Regions from separate parts of the Gracilibacillus saliphilus genome, predicted to be linked through region 4. Evidence: predicted binding sites of a transcription regulator. Region 4 holds the regulator's gene; each other region holds the start of a gene.
The links. The regulator LexA, encoded in region 4, represses DNA repair genes until DNA is damaged. The targets are predictions, from matches to a motif close to CGAACATATGTTCG.

Region 1 (4,295 bases), 580 kb from region 4:
GCTTACATGTACCATGTGTCTCAAAAGCAGGACAGTTGCATGTCGTATCTACCTTCATGTCGTCCGTAAAATAAATGCGAACGGTATAAATTTTTGTCCCTTTTACAAGTCCGCGCCAAGAGTTGGATTCCGGATTATAGGAAAGCCCGTATACTTTTCCTGTTTGATAATATTGATAACCTCGTTTATAGAAACGTTCACCAGTAAGCTGGCGGATCGATTGTTCTGTCATTTGAATTTGTTGCAAATTGATCCCATCCTTATTTAAAGAATCCATCATTATATTATATCAGATTCTGTTTTTGATGCCATCCAGATGATATTTTTATTTTCACTCTGTTTGATAAGTGGTAAAATAGGAGAGGTTAAATGGTACGTTAAGCAGAAAGTAGGTAACAATATGGGATTACAAGAAGAAGTGCAAAAAAGAAAAACATTTGCGATTATTTCGCACCCTGATGCAGGGAAAACAACGATGACAGAAAAGCTATTGTTGTTTGGAAATTTAATCCGCTCAGCAGGTACTGTCAAAGGAAAGAAATCTGGAAAATTTGCGACATCGGACTGGATGGAGATTGAGAAGCAACGTGGGATCTCGGTCACTTCCAGTGTGATGAACTTTGATTATAAAGGGCATAAAGTGAATATTCTCGATACACCCGGGCACGAAGATTTTAGTGAAGATACCTATCGAACCTTAACAGCTGTCGACAGTGTAGTCATGATTATTGATGCAACCAAAGGGATCGAAGCCCAAACGATCAAGCTGTTTAAAGTTTGTAAAATGCGTGGGATACCGATCTTCACGTTTATTAATAAATTAGACCGGGAAGGACGCGAACCGTTAGAGTTATTAGACCAAATCGAGGATGTCCTGAATATTGAAACCTATCCTATGAATTGGCCGGTCGGTATGGGAAAACGATTCTTAGGTATATTAGATCGTTACCATGATCAATTTATCCGTTTTAATGGTAATGAAGAAGAAACCTATATACCTATGGCTGAGATGGAAAAAGAGGAAGAAATTTATAATAATCCGACCTATCAGGATACGGTGGAAGAATTGGAATTGCTGGATGAAGCAGGTGATCAATTTTCGTTAGACCGTGTATTAGCTGGCGAGCAAACACCGGTATTTTTCGGTAGTGCGCTCGCTCCATTCGGAGTCCAGACCTTTTTCGATACATTCATCGATATGGCTCCTGCGCCAGGACCACGTCGTACCGAAGAAGAAGTCATCAGTCCTGATTATCCTGATTTTTCCGGGTTCATTTTCAAAATTCAAGCAAACATGAATCCACAGCACCGTGACCGGATTGCCTTTTTACGAGTCTGCTCCGGCCGATTCGAGCGCGGGATGAATGCAACACTTGCTCGTACAGGGAAAAGTATTCGCCTGGGGCAGACACAACAATTTGTTGCTTCCTCACGTGATACGGTAGAAGAAGCCTATGCCGGTGATATTATCGGTGTCTATGATCCAGGATCATACCGAATTGGTGACACATTGATCGAGGGTAAGAAGTCATTTCAATATGATGAACTGCCACAATTCCCACCTGAAATGTTCCAGCGCGTAACAGCGAAGAATGTGATGAAGGCGAAGCAGTTTAGAAAAGGGATCGAGCAACTCGTACAGGAGGGTGCGATCCAATTGTTCCGCGGTTATCCAACCGATTCGATGATCATCGGCGCTGTAGGACAGTTGCAGTATGAAGTGTTCCAGCATCGGATGAAAAACGAGTACAACGTAGAAGTAATGCTTGAATCAATAGGTGATCGCATTCCACGTTGGCTTAAAAAAGAACAAGTCGATCCAACATTATTTGATGAACGTAATCTGTTAGTGAAAGACCGTGAAGACGAATTCCTTGTGTTGTTTAAAAATGATTTCGCATTAAGATGGTTCATTGATAAACATCCAGAGATCGACCTGATTGATTTATACGAGGTAAACCAATACGATCAAACCACATAATAAGAAAAGCCACAGCTGTGATAGCTGTGGTTTTTAGTAAATTTCAAAAGTTGATAGTAACTCCTAACATAGCTCTGTGATCCACTACTCCCCCTTCATTACATCATATCTTTTTATCATCCCGGCAGCTTTGGTTATAATGAAGAAAGAGAATCAAAAATCAAAACGAATATTTGTTCGCTTTTTATTGGAATATAGTGTATAATATGACAAGTAGTATGAGAACGGAGGTATCAAGGTGGAAGAACAAACTTTTTCATTACAAGCACCTTATCAGCCACAAGGGGACCAGCCTAAAGCGATTAAGGAGCTGGTAACAGGCATTGAGAAAAAGAAACGTCACCAGACTTTGCTCGGAGCAACTGGGACTGGGAAGACGTTTACCATCAGTAATGTGGTCAAAGAGATTAATCGGCCAACATTAGTCATTGCACATAACAAGACATTAGCGGGTCAGCTTTACAGTGAATTTAAAGAATTTTTCCCGAACAATGCAGTTGAATATTTTGTTAGTTACTATGATTATTATCAACCAGAAGCATATGTACCATCTACAGATACGTTTATTGAAAAAGATGCGAGCATCAATGATGAAATTGATAAATTGCGACACTCCGCAACATCTGCATTGTTTGAACGTAATGATGTCTTAATTGTTGCTAGTGTATCTTGTATTTATGGGCTAGGTTCGCCGGAAGAATATCGCAGCCAAGTGTTATCCTTGAGAGTAGGTATGGAAAAAGACCGAGATGAGTTATTAAGAGGTCTTGTCGATATTCAGTATGCTCGAAATGATATTGATTTCCAACGTGGTACTTTCCGTGTTCGTGGTGATTCGGTCGAGATTATTCCAGCTTCAAGAGAGGAACATTGCATCCGGGTCGAGTTTTTCGGTGATGAAATTGATCGAATTCGTGAAGTAGATGCGTTAACAGGTGAAATCATCGGTGATCGTGAACATATTGCGATTTTTCCAGCTTCTCACTTCGTTACTCGGGAAGAAAAATTAAAAGTAGCAATGGAAAACATCAAGAAAGAATTACAGGAACAACTAGAAAAATTCCGCGAAGAAGATAAATTATTAGAAGCACAACGTTTGGAGCAACGAACTAATTATGATCTAGAAATGATGGAGGAGATGGGCTTTTGCTCAGGAATCGAAAACTACTCCCGCCATCTTACATTAAGAGAACCTGGTTCGACTCCCTATACATTAATTGATTATTTTCCAGATGATTCACTTATTGTGATTGATGAATCTCATGTTACCTTACCGCAAATTCGTGGGATGTATAATGGAGACCAGGCACGGAAACAGGTATTAGTCGATCATGGTTTCCGTTTACCGTCTGCATTAGATAACCGTCCATTGACATTTGAAGAATTTGAGAAAAAGGTAAGCCAACTGATCTATGTATCTGCAACGCCAGGACCATACGAGCTAGAACATACACCTGAAATGACGGAGCAAATTATCCGTCCAACAGGTTTATTAGATCCAGAAGTGGATGTTCGTCCAATCGATGGTCAAGTAGATGATTTAATCGGTGAAATCAACAAACGAGTCGATCGCAATGAGCGAGTGTTAGTAACAACACTTACGAAAAAAATGTCAGAGGATTTAACCGATTATTTAAAAGAAGTTGGGCTAAAAGTAGCTTATTTACACTCGGAAATAAAAACATTAGAACGAATTGAGGTTATTCGTGACTTGCGAGTAGGGAAATATGATGTATTAGTTGGAATTAACCTTTTACGTGAAGGGTTAGATATTCCCGAAGTGTCGCTTGTGGCAATCCTCGATGCTGATAAAGAAGGTTTCTTACGTTCTGAGCGCTCCTTAATTCAAACCATGGGGCGTGCGGCTCGTAATGAAAATGGTATGGTTATTATGTATGCCGACAGAGTAACCGATTCGATGCAAACCGCTATCGATGAAACGTATCGACGTCGTGATAAACAACAAGCCTATAATGTTAAACATGGCATCATACCGCAAACGATCAATAAAGGAGTTCGCGACGTGATCCGTGCTACGATGGCAGCAGAAGATGAAGAACAATATGATAGTTCAGCAAAACAAGTAAGTGAAATGTCGAAGAAGGAAAAAGTAGATTTAATCGAAAAAATGGAAAGCGAAATGAAACAAGCGGCTCGCGAGCTCGATTTCGAACGAGCAGCAGAGCTTCGTGATCTTGTTTTAGAATTGAAAGCAGAAGGGTGAAATAAATGGCTAAAAAATCCATTTCAATAAAAGGAGCTCGTGCTCATAATTTAAAAAATATATCCATAGATATTCCTAAGGATAAGTTAG
Region 2 (4,295 bases), on a different contig from region 4:
AAAAATGAAAGCGCTTCAAATGATGGAGATAATGATGATGGTCCACAAGAAATTTCCATGATGTTTAACTTGCATGTTCCAGAGGTACCTGACAGTCGCCTCGAAGAATTATTAGAAGAAGCTACCAACACAGAATTAGATATTCGCTGGGTGCCTGACAATAACTATGCAGAAACATTGAATTCACAAATTGCAACCGGAAATCTCCCTGATGTATTTCTACTAAAAGACGTGACATTAGATCAACAAAAAGAAGCAGTGCGTGATGGACAATACTGGGAGATCGGACCCTACCTTGAAGAGTTTCCTAACTTGAGCAAACTAAATGAAGATATTCTAAAAAATACAATGATCGATGGTAAGCTATATACCCTTTACGCAGGCCGACCTCTATCTCGCCAAGGACTTATTTATCGAAAAGATTGGGCTGAGAACCTAGGACTTGATACACCAACCAACCTTGATGAATTATACGAAATGATGAAAGCATTTACTGAAGATGACCCGGATGGAAATGGCCAGGATGACACCATTGGTTTAACAGACCGAGAAATCCTCGGAACATTTGAAAATTTTGCGACATGGCATGGAGCACCTAATAGATGGGGAGAAAAAGATGGGCAGCTTTTACCACAATTTATGTTTCCAGAATACCGGGAAGCAATGGATTATTTCAAAAGCTTGTTTGATAATGGCTACATCAACAAAGATGCTCCTGTAACAAGCAAAACAGACCAACAAGAAATGCTAAAGAATGGTACTGCTGGCGTTTATATTGGTACTATGGGGGATGTGGAACCAATGTATAGTGATGCAGTTGCCATTAATCCTGATGTAGAATTGGATGTTCACAATTACATCGAAGGTCCTGACGGGGAATATCGAACGCGTGCCATCCCTGGCTACGGAAGCATGCTTATTTTTCCGAAACAATCTGTTGAAACAGAAGAAGAACTGAAAGGAATTCTTGGATTTTTCGATTATTTAATGACTCCAGAAGGCTCTAACTTACTTTACTGGGGTATTGAAGGAGAACATTATGAAGTGATTGATGGTTTTGCTAAGGTTCTCGATGAAAGTGAAGACAAGTACAATCAGGAAATCCGCCCATACACACCATTTGAAATTGGTGAACCAGAAACAAACGGCCGTTATACGGGATACTATGACTATGAACCACGTGCAAAAGCAGATGAATTATATGAAGATAACAATAATTACTTGGTTCACGACCCAACAGCAGCATTAGAATCACCAACCTGGGCTGATAAATCTGAAACACTCAATCAAATTATGGAAGATGCTACCTACCAATACTTCCTAGGTCAAATTGATGAAGCAGGATTCGATGAAGCAATTGAGAAATGGAAAAATGCAGGCGGCGCCCAAGTAATCGAAGAATATACTGAAGACTACAACAAGCAAAACAGCGAATAACATGATAAAGCAGCCCATAAGCTAAGCTTGTGGGCTGCCATAAAGGATTTATTAATTAGATCATTCTCCACTTGAGATTGACAATTTATCTAGCCTTATTATCAAATTACTACACTAATTTGGTGAATTACATAGTAGCCCCTTTATTTTATGATTCATCCCCCAATTTTTCTAGCTCTTCTTTCGTTAGGCCTGTTATCTCCATGACAGATTCAGGTTGCATTCCCTTGGACAGCATTTTCTTTGCCATATCTTTTTTTGCTATTTTTACTCCTTCTTCTCTGCCAAATTCTTTTCCGATTTCTTTTCCGATTTCTTTTCCGATTTCTCTTCCTTCCGCTAATCCCTTTTCTCTTCCTTCCGCTAATCCCTTTTCTAACCCTTCACGCAATCCTTTGTCACGCCAGGAGTTAGGTAATTTTTTTACAAATTCCTCTAAGCTTTCATCATTTGAGTTCTGTATGCTTTCCATTAGTTTTTCCTCCTCTATATGATTTAATTTTACATACGTCTCAAAAAAGCCATATATCAGTTCCATTTTAGCCGCATCTAATTCTAATTTTGCCAGCATACGCAGAAATTCTTTTTTCACTTGTACCTTTTCGCTATTCTTATAACCCATTTTACTAAGTAAGGCTGCTGCAACTGGGTTATTGGATCTCAGAAACGAACGCCAATCCTGTTTCTTTAGTTCTATTTTTAAAAAATGAAAAGTTAAAACATGGAGGAAAGGGAAAGTTAATTCAAAATAATCTTGTTCATCACGAACCTTATCATAACTGAATACTGCTATGGGTATAATTGGTTTTCTATACCTATTATACAATATACTAAAGTAATGATACATTCTTTCATGAAAATTCTTTTGCTCATAACTCTGTGATTCTACATGAATAATAATAAGCGTATCCTGGTCTTTCAACCTACCTTCCATAACTATGTCAGCACGTCTTCTTTCTCCGTGAATCAAATCAGTAAATATTTCATCTGAAAGAGGTTTGAGTGAGGAAAAATCTAGTTGTTGATGTATAGAGGGGAAGAATACTTCGATAAATTCATCAAAAAATGTACCAATCAATTGTTTGAATAACTGATCATGATCAATATAAGTTGGAGTGTCTTCATGGACTTTCATTATTACAGACAATGTTTATCACCTCCCTAGTGAATATATCCACTAATAGTATATCGGTAATACAACACGAACACAAGAACAAACGTTCCTGAATACATTAATTTATATTTATTTGTGCAAATAAATCTTTAGCATATATTCTTCACTGCTAACAACTTCTCCCTTACCAACATCTATGCTAATATCATTATTAACATATAAACTGAGGTGAAGACGGTCATGTCAAAACAAAACCAATTAACATACAGCAAGATATTTATCATATTACTGTTATTTATTTCATTACTTATTACCTTTCGATTATTATGGATTCATTATCACGATCAATCAGAACAACCATCAGTAAAAAATGGGGTCCTTGACTTAAGAGAGTCGGAATTTACCAATAATGAAACCTACTTTCTAAATGGCGAATGGTCTTTCTATCCCGAAGATTTTATAGATGAAATACCAGCGAAGAATGCTAGTGGAAACAAAGAATTAATCAAAGTCCCAAGTGATTGGAGTGATACGTTAGCAAGTGATCACCCTACATCACCAGGCTACGGATACGGAAGCTATCACCTGAAGATACTATTACCCGAAACAGAACATCATTTTTTCGGCCTTCGTTTAAATAATATACATACGGCAGCAAAAATTATTATAAATGGAGATATACTTACTACTATAAATAACCCAGCGACTGAACAGAAAGAGCCAGCTACGTTTCGCGGACCTTCTACTTCTTTATTTTATACGCCAGAAGCTACCAATGAACTGGATGTTATTATCCAAGCCTCTAATTATGAAATTCCTTTTTTTGGTGGGATTAATAAATCTATCTTATTCGGTACTGAAGAAGCCATAACCTCTGAAACTAGCACCTTAGAATTTCTTCAATTAACTGTTATTGTCATTTTATTATTACATGCCCTTTATGCATTTGCTCTTTTCTTATTAGGAAAGGGTAAGTCACAGAAGGAATTGCTTTATTTTGGACTTATGTTATTGTTACTCGCTTTCGGGAATTTAATAGACGATGAAGTATTTATTCAGTTACCGTTTCATACAGAGTTTTCGTTTCGATTGCTCATGTTTATTTTTATAACAACCTTGTATGTCATGATCCATTTTATTCATCACTTATATAAAACGCACATCACCTTTATTAGACTACTTTCTGTAAGCAATATATTACTGTCAGCATTAACGTTATTTCTGTTTCCATTTGAACATTTTGTTGTATTAGTCATGATTCTCTATTTATATTATTTTATATCGATTTCCTATATGTTTATCACAACACTGAAACACATACGTAATGGTGATTATAATGCCATCTTTATTTTACTATTTATTTGTAGTTACACATCCAATATCGTCTGGGGAGCTGCTATACAGACTGGACAAATTGAATTTCCATTCTATCCATTTGATTTCTTTATATCGATTGTATTAATCGCTATCCTATTATTTAGAAGACATATTCATTTAGTACAACTAAACAAACAACAGACAGCAAAGTTAATAGAAGAAGATAAGAAAAAGGATCAATTCTTAGCAAATACATCACACGAAATTAGAAATCCGTTACATGGTATGATTAATATTGCTCAATCGATTATTAATAAATATGCGAATACGCTTGATTCAGATACAAAAAGTAACCTCAATCTGTTAGTGCGAATTGGTCACCAACTCACATTTACTTTAAATGATATTTTGGATATCACGAGATTAA
Region 3 (4,295 bases), on a different contig from region 4:
ATATACCTCACCTCTCCTTTTTTTAGAAGCCCCCAACAAACGCAAACGTACGTTTCTTGTTTATTATTATATACCAGAACAAACGATCTGTCAAAACCGTTCACCATTCATCTCATCACTAAAGTAACGAGTTTTCTGGTGAACATTTATAAAATAAATCCATCATTATTCCCAAGCCACATAAATGCAGCATCAGGAGATTTTGGGTTGTCTACAAAGATACGTCCAGGATTATTGCCCTGTATAATGGCTTTCACTTCCATATGCCCATCTATGTTTATCAAATGCTGACACCTATTAAATCGCTCATTTTTAATTCAGAGATCATTGCTATATCTCCTTCCCCATTATGATTTTCCCTTCTATCCCCACCATATTATACCATAAAATTCCACTAAAAAACTCAATCCATTCATAAACAGTTTTGGATTGAGTTCCTAATTAAAGCGCTTACCTTTATTTAGTTTATAAATTGGAAGTTAAGCTCTGACATCGGCCAATATCGGATATCTACTTTTCCTACCACTGTTTCTTCTTTCACGAAACCAATCGCTCTGCTGTCATAGCTTTTCGTTCGGTTGTCACCTAATACAAACAAATTCCCTTCTGGTACGACTTCTTCACCGGTTATTTCTTCTAAAGTAAAATCTTCTGTAAGTACTTTATTCGGTTCCCGATATGGATCCAAATATGGTTCATCAATTGCCTCTCCATTAATATATAACCTATCATCTTGATAAACAATATGATCACCAGGTTTTCCGATTACCCTTTTCACATAATCTTCCTTATCATTGGCATGGAAAACAATGACATCTAAACGGTTGATATCTTTTAAATCATATACTATCTTATTGACCATTAATAAGTTTCCATCATGCAGTGTCGGTTCCATCGACTTACCATTCACAACATAACTTGCAAATAAATAAGATCGGAAAAAGAATGCCAACACCAATGCAATTACAACAATTCGCACAATTGACCAAACACGTTTCTTATCCATATACCTTCACTCCAAAGGACTCTCTTTATTAACTAATTTACCCCCTTTCGGAAGTTTCTAACCCTTTTTATCTCCAATTTTTTCATTGGATTTTCTGTGTAAATATTTCTCTATATATTTCCCTACAATCCAAAGAACCAATACCCCTACCGCTAATATAATCGTTTTAACTGGATTTTGTGCAAAAGAAGTTACACTATCTCCGATATAAGATATGGTAAAGACCATGACCCCTTTCCCAAGCAAAACAGCTAATACAAATTGATAGAAATTAATACTTGATAAAGCAGCTACAACATTTATAATTGCAGAAGGTGAGAACGGAAAACAAAGTAAAATAAATAATGGACCAAATCCATGACGGGTTAGCCAGTTCGTTATCTTAGATACTTGTTTATTCTTTCTTAACCATTTAAATAGTTTTAGATGCCGATAACGTTTCACCAAAATAAAAACAGCAATCGTACCTGCACTAGTACCAGACCATGATAAAAGAAACCCTTCCAACAAACCATATGCAGCAGCATTCGTCATCACAAATACAATAATGGGTAAAAAGGGAAGAAAAGATTCAATAAACGGAAGTAAGAAGCCAGGAATAGGACCTAAGCTTTCATAACTTTGCAGTAAGAAGTTAACTAACTGTCCAAATTCATTTGCTTCGACTAGTTCTCTAATCTCTTCCACATCAATATTATCTAAATTACTTATATTATATGTAATCATACCTTGTTTAACTCCTTCACCTGACCAAAAAAATGAGTTATTTTTATTTTAATATTTTTTTTACTGTTTTCCTAATCTTTCACTTAAATCCTTAAATTTCTATCTGATTTTCTTACAATTTTGTTGCATCTTTTAGCGATTCGGGTATATAATAGAACAAACGTTCCCTTGGAGGTGGAAATGGAAAATGAGATATTTAAACGAACAAGAATGGAAATTAGCATCACGTTTTCTGTTTTTATCAATGGCCTTAAAGGTTATTAAACATGATTTACAAAAAATGAACCAACTATCCCCTTTTAAGATAAATGAACCATATATTGCGCTGTTGGAAAAGATGGAAAAAAACGCAACCGAAGAACGAAGAAAATTGCGCAAACAAATGTATCAGGAAAAAATTAAAGTCGTTGCAGCAGAAAAAAATGATTCATTCACATCTTATCTATTCCTCTGTAAAGGAAAAGAGGAAAAACGTAATTACTTTAATCCAGCTATTCGTAAAAAAGTCGAGCTAATCTTAGAGGAATTACTTGCACATGCTTATGAATCAACGTCTTCCTCGAAAGAAGAAGTAAAGCTGTAATTTTTTTAAGAAAATAGTGAACTTTTCATCTCCGTTCATGGTATAAGTAAATGAAGGAGATGATAAAATGGAGTTAGGTTGGTTGATCAGTACGATTGTTGCTTTTATTTTGGGCGGATTGTTTGTCACACTCATTGCTACTATGAACAAAAAAGTAGTCAAGGACAGACTAGGAAATATCGATTTTAAAAAATCAGATCTTTATTTTTACTGGACTAGATGGGATTATACCATTATTGCATCTGCTGTTTATACGTTTATCTGTATTACCGGATTATTTGTATTCTTGCTTTCCGGTGAAAATATCGACAACCATTGGATACAATTTTTTCTTCACCAAACATTTGTTTTTTCTTTAATTACATTCATTTGGTTTATTACGCGATTAGCATATGTATTTAAAGGAATTAAAGAGCGGTGGTCTGATGAATTCAAATGATAATATCCAAGTGGAAGAGTTATTTACCACTTACCATCAACAAATTTATCAGTTCACCTACCGCTACACGCAAGATGAAGCGTTAAGCTATGATATTGTCCAGGATACATTTATCAAATTTCAAAAATATCAAATGAACTTTGATCCGTCTAAGTCCCATATTCGCACTTTTTTATTCAGAATTGCTTACCAGTTAACGATGACGAAACTAAAAAGACGGAACAAGTTCAAAAAACTACTCCCGTTTTTATATGAACAGAACCAAAAAGAACCAGTATCACTAGAAGAAAAGATTACGATTCGCACTACCATACAACAACTATCACCTGAACAAAGAGCTGTAATTATTTTTACTTATTATCATGATTTAAGTCAAAAAGAGATTGCTGCTATTTTACAAATTCCGATTGGGACAGTAAAATCAAGACTACACAGTTCATTAAAAAAGCTAAAAGACCTATTGGAGGTTGATGATGATGAATAAACACGATATTCCCGAGGAATTAAAACAAAAATTAGATGAATTTGAAGTAGATGTACCAGATATTCCATTGAAAAAATCATTATCCCAACAAATCGCAAACTGTCTTTATGCGCCAGCGAAAAATCCAGTAGATCTTATCTCCAAGCAATGGACACCGTTAACAATTGCTTTGCTTCCTATGATCATATTACTTTGTTCAATACCTTTACTATTCATTTAGCTAATAAACCTATAAAACCAATAAGGTAAGAGCCTTATTGGTTTTATTCTAGCCGTCATCATCTTATCTCTTTTTATGCCATTTCGATTCCGCAATATGCTGAGAAGCCTCAAGAATGTGCTCCATTTTATTACTAAGCAAGTAGCGATACTGAGCAGTACGGTACAATTGATTGATCATTGTAGCATAAGAAACCTCTAACACTAATTCACGCCCATTCTTAAAAACGACCCTTGTTAAGTGCTGTTCTATCTTTTCTATTTCGAGAACGTGTGAATGCGCAATCCATGTACAAGCTTTTCTTAAGGGGGATTCCACCGGAAAAAAATACATCCCACTTATCCGGTCAATTGCAATTGGTGGTTTATGCGTGATGCCACTTAACATTCTTGATCCTTCAATCAACCCTTTTAAACTAATACCAAAAGCTTTACAAGTAACATCCATCACTTGTTGTGTACTAAATGTTGTTTCATAATCATCTACTTCTTCATACTCAATCACACGGGTTAAAAACCTCCCATCTGCTTCATAACCGACCACTGCTAATGTCTTTGGACTGATTTCCCGAACCTTCTCCATTAAAATTTCCATTTCATTTCCTCCTTTAAATTATTCCACTATAATGTAGCAATTTTTGATAAAATTGGATATAAAATAACAAAAAATAGCCCGAAATTTCGAGTTAGACTATCAATCTAGCAGAAATTTGCTATAATTTGCTTAAAAGAGGCAACTGAGTGGTCATTTTCAACAAAATTTTCGCAAAAAAATGAGGTGAAATAATTGTGGTTTAAGAAAAAGAAAAAAGAAACAAAAAAATTCCCTACAAAAGAT
Region 4 (4,295 bases):
GGTTGATGTAATGGTACCGTCCAACCTAGCAAATAAGTTTAAGCATATAAATGAAGTAAGTGACAAAAAACTGACGGAAGTATTACGAGAAGAGTTTGGTGATCAGAGGAGGATAAAGATGGTTAAAATTTATATTGATCCAGGTCATGGTGGTAATGATCTAGGTGCAACGGGATACGGGCTAAGAGAAAAAGATTTAAACTTAGCTATATCGTTGAATATAAGAGAAAAATTAAATCAGTACCAAGGCCTGTCTGTTCGTCTAAGTCGTACTACCGATAAAACATTATCGTTAAATCAACGTACGAATGATGCTAATAAATGGGGAGCAGATTATTTAGTATCTGTTCATATTAACGCAGGTGGTGGAACTGGCTATGAAGATTATATTTATAATGGATTATCTAATAGCTCACATTCAGCTAAGTATCGTAACGTGATGCACCGAGCCATTATTGGTCAAGTTAATTTGGCTAATCGTGGTCAAAAAAAAGCTAATTTCCATATGCTGCGTGAATCTAATATGCCAGCATTACTAACGGAAAATGGCTTTATTGATTCTGAAGATGATGCAGCTAGGTTACAAAAGGATTCTTTTTTAGAGGGCATTGCTCAAGGTCATGTAGATGGTTTGATTAAAATATTCAATTTGAAAGAAAAAGTCAAAGCAATTAATCCTGATGCAGTTATTGGCAGGAAAAAGAGCAAGAAAGCCAACCTAAAAATAGATGGATGGTGGGGAGAACAAACCACACGAGCACTTCAAAAATATCTTGGAACCGTGGTTGATGGTGTTATCAGCAATCAATTACGCAATGAAGTTACCTCAAAGATCGTATCAGGTATCACTTTTGGTAAAGGCGGTAGCTTAGTTATTAAGGCATTACAAAGTAAGGTTGGCGCTAAGATTGACGGTTATTTAGGACCACAAACAATCCGGAAACTCCAGCAATATCTAGGTACTGTGGTAGATGGAAAATTAAGTGAACCTTCACTTGTCGTGAAAGAATTGCAACAGAATTTAAACAATGGAACATTCTAGTGAGTCATGAATACAAAAAAACCGCTGTAACAAAGGAGCGATTTGGAATGTACTCCTTGTTCAAAATAAAGCCTTTGTTCAGTTAGGTTTTTGGCCACCACTGAGCATAACTTTATCATCGTGTTACTCGAAGTTTGAAGTGGTAATCTTACAGACGATAGCATACCGTGATAAAGTCGTTTCCATTTATGGGCGAGTCTATCTGTTTATTGTTAAGTAGTTAATAATACTAGTTTCTTATTTGATAACTTAATTTTAAATTACATTTCTTTGAATATATTTCTTAGCTTTAATTACTCATAAATTAAAATTTGAACTTTTACACCATATTATGTAATGAATGCCCACACAAAAACAATCAAAATAAGTAAAATATAGAGAATCCGAAATTGGGTTAAAAAACAACAGAAAGGGATGAAATAAAGTGACTCATCATAATTGTGGTGTAAAAGTGGAAGTTCCCGGAAAAATTCCTATAAAACCGAAAACCAGAAGGAAAAAGCATGATTGTCCATGTCCACCTAAAAAACAAGCGGCAGGCTGCGAGTGTAATGTTAAAAAACCTGCTCTTGAACCAGCTAAATTAACGAACGATTGTGTAGTTGTCAATTCACTTGTTGGAACAAAAACGGTACAAAAGGTTGCAGAGGTGACTTTACCTATAACCGCATTTGCAGGTTTAGGAGTGTTAGACGATCTTGTATCTGTTAATCTTACTCCGAATGTGGATGCTGTGACTCAAAATGCTCGTGTTATTAAGGATAAAGTTGTTAATATCGGGCTTCTTCCAGTTACTATTACGGTGTCAATTTTAGGTATCGAACTACCAGTTACCTTAGATACTACCATTCCGTTCCAAGAGCATACTGATTTTCCAGGAGCTTGTCCACAAGATATCGTACAAGAAACACCTCTGGAAGTGGAAGGAACTTTCATTCAACCTGGAGTTCCAGTGATAGGTGCTGCTGGAATTGAATTAGTTGAAGGTATTTTATTTAAAGTGGTTTTACGCACAACGATTACTGTAACTCGTCCAGTTATCCAGGATTCACAAGGAAATATTTGTGATGTAAATCCAAACCGTTGTGACGACACAAATGGTCCGCCATCGTTCACTTTACCTGCACCACCAAATGGTGGCTTGCTAGGCTAATCTCCAACAACAGTGTAAATTCATGGTAACCCTTGGCACTTTAAGTGTCGGGGTTATTTTCTTATCCCTTTATATTTGTCCTTAACTGCTCAGAATTTATGTTATGAAAAAAGGAAAATAGCGGAAGTTTTTTAATGCCATGGAGTTACCGTAATAAAATTATAGTTAAAAAAGTGCTACCGTTTATAGGTCGCACTTTTTTTATTAAACCTTATTAAGTCTATATACTATATATTTCGGTACAAACCGACTACTTTTCCTAAAATACTGACATTATCATAGATTAGCGGATCCATTGTTGCATTTTCAGGTTGCAAGCGAATATGATCCTTTTCTTTAAAGAAACGTTTTACAGTTGCTTCACTGTCTTCTGTCATTGCAACTACAATATCTCCATTTTCTGCTGTGTTTTGTTGTTTGACAATTACCTTGTCTCCATCTAATATTCCTGCTTCAATCATACTGTCTCCCTCAATAATCAATACAAATAACTGTTCACTTACATGCATTTCATTGTGCGGAATCGGAATATATTCTTCAATATTTTCGACTGCTGTGATAGGAAGACCGGCCGTTACTTTCCCGATAACTGGCGCAAATGTAGCTTCTGTTTTCGGAATTTCCAGTTCTCCATCTTGTGGAAGTACTTCTATCGCTCTTGGTTTAGTAGGATCACGTCTAATATAACCTTTCTTCTCTAATCTGGCTAGATGACCGTGAACGGTTGAACTTGATGCTAAACCAACTGCTTCTCCAATCTCACGAACAGATGGTGGATATCCTTTTAGCTCTACTTGCTCTTTAATATAAGCTAATATCTCCTCTTGTCGTTTTGATAGATTTGTCATATTTAAATCCCCTTATACGTATTATTTATTAATCAAAGTATAGCATAGTAAGATTAGATTTACAAACATTCGTTCGAGAAAAGTGTTGACATGAACACCTGTTCGTGTATAATAAAAGTACGAACAAAAGTTCTGTGGAGGGATTTATCATGTTAAAAAATATTTCTAAGATTGACATTTTCTATTTGGTTGCTTTTATACTAGCTATTGTCTTTTTTTATGTTTCAGCAGTAACTAGTTTATAAAATGAAGGAGTAAATCTATGACGAAAGCAATCATTTATTGTCGTGTGAGTACAGAAAAGGAAGCGCAAGAAACTTCTATTAAACGGCAGCAAGAAGAATTGCAGTTGTTTGCAAATAAATATAATTTCGAAATCATCAATATAATAGAAGAAAAACAGAGTGGATATGAGATTGAACGAGAAGGTATTTTTGAAATGTTAGAGGAGTTTCAAAGCGGAAAGGCTGACACACTACTCATTCAAGATGAAACAAGACTTGGAAGAGGAAATACAAAGATAGCATTACTTCATCAGTTAAATCGCTTAAATGTCAACATATATACACTTTCACACCATGGTGAATTACAACTATCGGAAGGCGATTCAATGGTACTACAAATTGTCTCGATAGTAGAGGAATACCAAAGGAAATTACACAATGCAAAAATAAAAAGAGGGATGAAGAAGGCAGTAAATAATGGATTTAATCCAGCTGAAAATCTTTCTAATCAGCATCTCGCCAAAGGTAGAGAACGAAAAGAATTTCCGATAGAAGAAGTAGTCAGGTTAAAAGGGAATAATTTAACCTTCCAAGAGATCGCGTCGATTTTAAGAGGAATGGGTTACGATGTATCTAAAGCAACTGTGCATCGCCGTTATCAGGAATACCAATCACTTGAAAACTGATTAAATCAAGATTAGAATAAAGAGAGAGTATACGATTCGTGTATACTCTTTTTCATTGTAAACTAGAATAAATCAATCGTTATTATGGTATAGAAAAGAGGTGTCAAATCTCTATGTTATCAAAGGAAAAAATTGCTCGTATTAATGAATTAGCAAATAAAGCGAAAACAGAAGGTTTATCAGATGAAGAAAAGCAGGAACAAAAATCTTTGCGTGAAGCCTATCTGAAAAATGTCAGAAAATCATTTAAAAATCATATGAAGGGGATGACTGTGGTTGACCCGAACGGGAATGATGTCACTCCGGAAAAATTAAAACGATTAAAAGAGAAGAAAAAGTAGA

Region 1: a site for LexA is predicted at 2,148-2,161, ahead of uvrB (excinuclease ABC subunit UvrB). Genes of this name have one in related genera too.
Region 2: a site for LexA is predicted at 2,648-2,661, ahead of GHT08_RS07715 (RpnC/YadD family protein). Genes of this name have one in related genera too.
Region 3: a site for LexA is predicted at 1,886-1,899, ahead of GHT08_RS18650 (YhjD family protein). Genes of this name have one in related genera too.

What each region holds. Positions count from the first base shown of each region.
Region 1 is NZ_WJEB01000001.1:261,434-265,728, forward strand. It holds gene GHT08_RS01050 (DEAD/DEAH box helicase) at 1-247, opposite strand, end outside; gene GHT08_RS01055 (peptide chain release factor 3) at 401-1,981, shown strand; gene uvrB (excinuclease ABC subunit UvrB) at 2,220-4,205, shown strand; gene uvrA (excinuclease ABC subunit UvrA) at 4,211-4,295, shown strand, end outside.
Region 2 is NZ_WJEB01000004.1:303,820-308,114, forward strand. It holds gene GHT08_RS07710 (extracellular solute-binding protein) at 1-1,437, shown strand, start outside; gene GHT08_RS07715 (RpnC/YadD family protein) at 1,586-2,584, opposite strand; gene GHT08_RS07720 (hybrid sensor histidine kinase/response regulator) at 2,792-4,295, shown strand, end outside.
Region 3 is NZ_WJEB01000038.1:1-4,295, forward strand. It holds gene GHT08_RS18635 (hypothetical protein) at 147-284, opposite strand; gene lepB (signal peptidase I) at 461-1,006, opposite strand; gene GHT08_RS18645 (TVP38/TMEM64 family protein) at 1,064-1,732, opposite strand; gene GHT08_RS18650 (YhjD family protein) at 1,920-2,315, shown strand; gene GHT08_RS18655 (hypothetical protein) at 2,383-2,754, shown strand; gene GHT08_RS18660 (RNA polymerase sigma factor) at 2,741-3,238, shown strand; gene GHT08_RS18665 (hypothetical protein) at 3,228-3,458, shown strand; gene GHT08_RS18670 (competence protein ComK) at 3,522-4,052, opposite strand; gene GHT08_RS18675 (DUF3939 domain-containing protein) at 4,245-4,295, shown strand, end outside.
Region 4 is NZ_WJEB01000001.1:837,244-841,538, forward strand. It holds gene GHT08_RS04075 (N-acetylmuramoyl-L-alanine amidase family protein) at 119-1,042, shown strand; gene GHT08_RS04080 (hypothetical protein) at 1,467-2,195, shown strand; gene lexA (transcriptional repressor LexA) at 2,423-3,043, opposite strand; gene GHT08_RS04090 (YneB family resolvase-like protein) at 3,306-3,953, shown strand; gene GHT08_RS04095 (DUF896 domain-containing protein) at 4,067-4,294, shown strand.